Regions from separate parts of the Shinella sp. OV683 genome, predicted to be linked through region 1. Evidence: predicted binding sites of a transcription regulator. Region 1 holds the regulator's gene; each other region holds the start of a gene.
What was found. The regulator PhoB, encoded in region 1, activates phosphate uptake and scavenging genes when phosphate is short. The targets are predictions, from matches to a motif close to TGTCATNNANCTGTCAT.

Region 1 (2,268 bases):
TCTTTGACGACGAGTTGAAGCATCTTGCCCGCCGTATCGCAGAAATGGGCGGCATGGCCGAACAGATGGTATCCGACTCGATCCGCGCACTGGTCACGTCAGACGCTGCCCTTGCACAGCGGGTGATCTCGCAGGACGTGGTCGTCGACCAGACCGAGCGCGACATCGGCGACAATGCGATCCTGATGATCGCCAAGCGCCAGCCGGTTGCCTCGGATCTGCGCGAAATCATCGGCTCGATCCGTATCGCCTCCGACCTCGAACGCGTCGGCGATCTCGGCAAGTCCAATGCCAAGCGCGTCATCGCCGTCCAGAGCTCGGGCATCCCGCGCCCGCTGGCACGCGGCATCGAACATCTCTCCGAACTGGCCCTGTCCCAGCTCAAGGACGTGCTCGACGTCTATTCGACGCGCTCGGCCGAGAAGGCGGAAGCCATCCGCCTACGCGACGAGGAAATCGACGCCATCTACACCTCGCTGTTCCGCGAGATGCTGACCTACATGATGGAAGATCCGCGCAACATCACGCCCTGCACGCATCTGCTGTTCTGCGCCAAGAACATCGAGCGCATCGGTGACCACGCCACCAACATCGCCGAGACCATCTACTACATGACGACCGGCGAGCAGCCGGCCGGCGAGCGCCCCAAGGATGACAATACGGCATCCGTCATTCAGCAGCCCGCCGAGTAAAAGATAAGCCATCCGCGCCCGATTGGCGGGCGCGGATCCGAGATCTGCCCGAGCCCACCGCCAAGCGGTATGATAGCGGGGCAGATGACGACTGCGAACGGAGCAAGCCCTTATGCAGCCAAGAATCATGGTTGTCGAAGATGAAGAAGCGTTGGGCACTCTGCTCAGCTACAATCTCGAAGCCGAAGGCTACGACGTCGAAGTGATCCCCAGGGGTGACGAAGCCGATATCCGCCTCCAGGAACGCGTTCCCGATCTTCTGCTGCTCGACTGGATGCTGCCGGGCGTCTCGGGCATCGAACTGTGCCGTCGCCTGAGGATGCGTCCCGAGACCGAGCGCCTGCCGGTGATCATGCTGACGGCGCGCGGCGAGGAAAGCGAGCGCGTGCGCGGGCTTTCCACCGGCGCCGATGATTATGTCGTCAAGCCGTTCTCGACGCCGGAGCTCATGGCCCGCGTCAAGGCGATGCTGCGACGTGTGCGCCCGAACGCCATCTCTTCGTTGCTCAAATGCGGTGACGTCGAGCTCGACCGCGAGACCTACCGCGTCCATCGCCGATCGCGCGAAATCCGCCTGGGACCGACAGAGTTCAAGCTGTTGGAATTCTTCATGGCGTCGCCGGGTCGGGTATTCTCGCGCTCGCAGCTTCTCGATGGCGTGTGGGGCCACGACATCTATGTCGATGAGCGCACCGTCGACGTCCATGTCGGCCGCCTGCGCAAGGCACTCAACCTCTCCAACATGCCCGATGTGATCCGCACCGTTCGCGGCGCGGGCTATGCGATGGAAGTCTGAGCGCCGGAGCGCTTACGACCCCGGCAGCACTCTGATCCCATAGAGGCGGATGGCGCGGCCTTCGCCTGTCAGGTCGCTGTTGATGACGATGTAGCCCGGATCGGTTGGGCCGAGCTTGCCGTCGAAGGCAATCGGGATCAGCTCATCGACCCGTTCGTTGGTGATGGTGAAGCGATGCCGGCCGCAATCGCCGAGCGTCGTGAACTCGCACTGGATATAGATCTGCGCCGGCTTGTCGCCATCGGCACGCAAGGTAATGGCCAGCGTCGACTTCTTGCCGGCGAGATCCTGCAGGATGCCGGCCGGCACTTCGATCCGCACTTCGCCATCCTTGTCCGGCGAATTGGAAGCGATGGTGACAGCTGCGCCATCGCTGTCCGTCACGTTGCCGATGACAGCATCGCCGCTGGCGGTAATCTGCGCCTTGCCATTCGGCTTGAAGACATCGACCCAGTCGCCGGAGAAACCGCGCAACGGGTCGAGCCTGGTACTCTTCTCGTTGGGATCGAAATTCTCGCTTTGTAATTCCTTCGGGATCAGGTCGAAATCCGAATTGCCCTTTAGGGCGGCATCGAGCATTCCCGTCGTGTAGACCCACCAGACGCCGGCCGCGACCACGCCGATGAGCACGGAATAGACGAATAGCGAGGCAAGCCACGAGCCTTTTCGGCGGCGCCTGGTGCGCCTCTCCGGTGTGACTGTGCGGCCCTCGGGCGTCGACGGCTCGGCCCAGGCGGGATCCTCCTCTTCACGGATCACCTGACCCTGCTTGCGTGCTGC
Region 2 (2,268 bases), 790 kb from region 1:
TCGCCCGAGGTCAGCAACACATCGTGGCCCTTGCCGGTCAGCGACAGCGCGTTGACATAGTGCCCCATCGAGTGGTCGGTGCGTTCGCCACCCAGCGCCCCGGCGAGCACGAGCCGGCTTGCGCCACGTGCCAGCGCCTCGTCGATGGCGATCTCGCCGTCGGTCATCGCTTTTTCGGCGGGATAGGTCTGCCGCTCGACGGACTGGTAATGCTCGATCAGCCCGTCGGTGACGGAATCGAAATCGCCGACCCACAGCTCGGGCACGATTCCGAGCAATGCCGCATGCTTCATGCCGCCATCGGCCGCGATGAAGCGCGCACCGCCGAGGACGTCGGCAAGGCGGCTGGTGTTGCGGAGCGGGCCGCCAAGCAGGATGGCAAATGTCGTCATGGCCGATGCTCTAACGCAAAGTGGCCATCAGGGGGAAGGGGTAAAGTCCGGGAAAAGCAGGGGGAGGGAGATCTCAGTCGCGCAGGAACTGCACCTTGTCGAAGAATTTCAACACCTGCGCCAATTCGTGGCCGCGCTTGAGGATCTTGCCCTGGGTGTTGACGATGGAGAATGCGCCTTGCTTGGATGCGAATTTCGGATTCTTCTCGACTTGGTAGAGGGGAAGGTCACCCGACCGCTTGAAGACGGAAAACACCGCCTTGTCCTTGAAGAAATCGATCGCGTAATCGCGCCACTCGCCTTCGCCGACCATGCGGCCGTAGATACGCAAGATCTGGTTGAGTTCGAGTCGATGGAAGGTGACCGGCATCGGGTCGCGTGCGTCGCGATATTCCCTGAGATCGACGACACCCTCGCTCTTTCGGCTGGATGCCCCTGAATGCTCCGACTGATCTGCCATCTCAAGCCTTTTCCAAGGTTTCCGCCGGGCGGCAGCCCGATTCGAACAGGCCCTTGGTGACGGAACAGTGACAGTTTGCCTGAAGAGAAATGAATTGCAAGCCGAAGTTTTACCGATTCCGGCGCCGTTTCACAGTGCCGCCGCACCCAGAATCCGACCCGGATTGCCGTCCTTATCGTGCGATTGCAGCAGGATAGCGCAGCCGTCCTGGCCCTGCTTGCCGATCATCGCCGCGGGTAATTTGACCGTCAGCGCCTTGCCGTCCCACATGCCGACCGTCTCCAGCTTGGTCACGGAGTTGCGATAGGTCATCTGCTTGCCCTGGTTTTCGCCGCTCTTGATATCGACCACGGTCGCCTTCTTGAAATAGGCGATGACCACGTCGGCCTTGCCCGATCCCTCGCCAACGGAAATGGTCAATTCATCGGATGACAGCGTGGCGGTCACGGGCACGGTGACGCCTTCGCCGTTCTCGGCGAGTTTCTTCAGATTGGCCTGGATGACGAAGGGCGCTGCCGCTTTCATGTCATGCGTGCCGTTCAGCACGATCTGCGGTGTATAGACGTTGGTGTTGCCCAATGTCTTGGCATAGGCATATTGCCGGTCGGTATTGGCCTTGGCGCTCAGTGTGTCCTGCCAGCCGAGATAGTTCCAGTAGTCGACGTGATAGGTGATCGTCACCACGTCGGGCCGGTCGGCCATTTCGGAGATCGCCCGATCCGCCTTCGGACAGGAGGAGCAGCCCTGCGACGTGAAGAGTTCCACGACACCGATGGGGCGTGAATGTGCGACTTCATCGGCATTCGCAGCCTGCGCAAGCAAGCCCGCCGCCAAACCGGCAGCCGCCACGATAAAATATCCTGAAAAGCGCATTGAAATTCCTGGTCAACGATCGCCGACCCACTGCCGGACAAACTCGTCCGGTCCTGCAGGCCGCATCCCCTTCCTATAGTGCATTGTGCCATCACGTTTAAATCAAAATCGGTTGACTGGCGTTTGATAGAATTATCAATATGGCCACTGCGCGGTATCGAATCGCATCGTGCGGTTGTGCCGACCGCTTAAGATGCGAAATATTGCACTTTCGGCGTGGAAAATTTCGCTCTAGATGCTTAGTTTAAGCTTAATCGATTTGGAGACTGCAAGATGAGTATTTTGGATGAGACGGATCGAAACCTCCTTGCTCTCTTGCAACGAAACGACAGGCTGTCGCTGGCTGAAATCGGCCAGGAGCTCAAGCTGGCACCGTCCACCGTCAACGATCGCATCAAGCGCCTGATCCGCAACGAGATCATTTCCGGCTTCCATGCGGCCGTCAATCCCGAGAAAGTCGGGCTCGACCTGCTGGCCTTCGTCTTCGTCGGCTGGAACGAACCGGAGGTCGAGGCCGCCTTCCTCACCAAGATCGCCAATAGT
Region 3 (2,268 bases), 1.5 Mb from region 1:
GACAAGCGCCGTCACCGACTTGCCGGCCTCGGCCGCATCCACCAGTGCGCGAATGATCGGGCTGTCGCGGGACGTGCGGTAGAGCGTCTGCTTGATCGCCACGACATCGGGGTCGCGCGCAGCCTGGATCAGGAACTGCACGACCACGTCGAAGCTCTCATAGGGGTGGTGGACGATCATGTCCTTTTCGCGGATGGCGGCGAAGCAATCGCCGGCATGTTCGCGGACGCGTTCGGGAAAGCGGGCGTTGTAAGGCGGAAAGCGCAGATCGTCGCGCGGCGCCTTGGCGATTTCAGATAGCGTGTCGAGCGCCAGGAAGCCCGGCAGGACGGCGATGCGGTTTTCCGGCACGTTGAGTTCGTGGGTGACGAACTGGCGCAGCGATTGCGGCATCTCGCTGTCGGTCTCGATACGGATGACCGAGCCACGACGACGGCGCTTGAGTGCCGTCTCGAAGAAGCGCACGAGGTCTTCGGCTTCTTCCTCGATTTCGATATCGCTGTCTCGAATGATGCGGAACGTGCCCGATCCGGTGACCTGGTAGCCGGGGAAAAGCTTGCCGATGAACAGCAGCACCGTGTCTTCAAGGGTGATGTAGCGCAGCACGCCATCGAGATCCGGCAGGCGGATGAAGCGATCGAGCGCCGGCGGCAGGCGGATCAGTGCCGTCATCGGCTCCTTGTCCGTCAGGCTGGTAAGCTGCAGCCCCATCGAGAAACCGAGATTGGGAATGAACGGGAATGGATGGGCCGGATCGATGCAGAGAGGCGTCAGCACCGGAAACAGCGCCTCGTTGAACTCCTTCTCCAGCCACTTGCGGTCTTCCTTGTTGACCGCGCCGGGGCGGACGATGAGGATATCCTCGCGCGCCATATATTGCTGGAGTACGGCGAGTGCCGCCTGCTGCTCCATCTGCAGATTGTTGATTTCCTTGAGGATCGCCTCGAGCTGTTCGGCCGGTGTCTTGCCGTCGGGGCTCTTGATGACGATGCCTTCGCGCACCTGGCCTTCGAGGCCTGCCACGCGTACCATGAAGAATTCGTCGAGATTGGCCGCCGAAATCGACAGGAACCGCACGCGTTCGAGCAGCGGGTGGTTGGTGTTCAGCGTCTCCTCGAGAACGCGGCGGTTGAACTGCAGCCAGGAGAATTCGCGGTTGATGAAGCGGTCCGGACTGCTGGTAATGGTGTTTTCCGCAGCGGCCTCCACGACCGACACTGCCGGCTGGATCGTATCTGTCGCGTTCACATTCATGCTGCTTGTCCGTCTCGGGAAATGGGTTGGTTAATGTCTTCGGCCGGAATTATTACAGAATGACGACAGTTACATGACAGCAAAGTCGCTAACAATCGCTTGATTTGCGTCGTTGCGCAAATTTCGTACTAATCCTTTGTATTTGCTTATCTTTTTTCGGCATTGCTCGTACTTGTTATGTTCCCTTTTGCGTCCCTTTGCGCCGATTTGCGCCAGTGTTTTTTCGCTACAGGCGCAAATCTGGCGCAAATTTTTCACGTTTCGTTCCGCTTGTTCAACGCTGAGAGCCGCACGCCAATCTGCGCAGCTGGCTGCGCGGCCAACCCGCCCACACCACCCCACACAAGTAGATCGCTGTTGACCGAAGCATCTACTTGTTACGAGCCGACTAGCGCAACCAAACGAAACAAGCCACGATGTACAAGAACCAACTTAACAACCGAGGCAGATCTGCGGGAGAAATCCTGAAAGCCAGTGGGTGTCAATGTCGAAATCTTATTCGTAACCGGGGATAATTAATGGAAATCTCAGATATTCAACCAAACGTTTTCATCAGTTATACAGTTGCCGACAGGGAGAGAGTTACTGAGGTGGTGGATCAGCTCCAAGCGCACGGGATCCGCGCCTGGATGGATTATCGAAGGATAAAGCCCGGACAAAACTGGGACTTTGAAATTCTCAGGGCCCTCGATGGTGCCGCGATCATCATAGTCTTCATATCAAACAACTCAGTGAATAAGCGTGGATACGTCCAAAAGGAAATCAAGCGAGCTTTGGATAGAGCGGATGAAAAACTTATCGATGACATTTATTTGATACCGGTCCTGCTGGATGACGACGCGCCGGTGCCTGTAGAATTGAAGGATATTCAGTTCATTAAGCTGTCTGATGATAGTTTTGGCGAGAAAGTGATTGATGCGATCCGCAGTCAACTTGAAAAAATCGGCCTTGCAACTGAACTTGCTCAAGAAAACTCTGAAATACAATGGCAGGCTCTTCCATACCACGAATATC

Region 2: a site for PhoB is predicted at 909-925, ahead of ACXHRN_RS26150 (DUF2794 domain-containing protein). Genes of this name have one in related genera too.
Region 3: a site for PhoB is predicted at 1,317-1,333, ahead of ACXHRN_RS14730 (RNA degradosome polyphosphate kinase). Genes of this name have one in related genera too.

The regions. Positions count from the first base shown of each region.
Region 1 covers NZ_CM173543.1:4,610,764-4,613,031, reverse strand. The annotation lists gene phoU (phosphate signaling complex protein PhoU) at 1-692, shown strand, start outside; gene phoB (phosphate regulon transcriptional regulator PhoB) at 805-1,488, shown strand; gene ACXHRN_RS22225 (hypothetical protein) at 1,501-2,268, opposite strand, start outside.
Region 2 covers NZ_CM173543.1:5,401,667-5,403,934, forward strand. The annotation lists gene ACXHRN_RS26145 (thiamine diphosphokinase) at 1-392, opposite strand, end outside; gene ACXHRN_RS26150 (DUF2794 domain-containing protein) at 466-852, opposite strand; gene ACXHRN_RS26155 (DUF1223 domain-containing protein) at 982-1,725, opposite strand; gene ACXHRN_RS26160 (Lrp/AsnC family transcriptional regulator) at 1,999-2,268, shown strand, end outside.
Region 3 covers NZ_CM173543.1:3,071,245-3,073,512, forward strand. The annotation lists gene ACXHRN_RS14730 (RNA degradosome polyphosphate kinase) at 1-1,254, opposite strand, end outside; gene ACXHRN_RS14735 (TIR domain-containing protein) at 1,773-2,268, shown strand, end outside.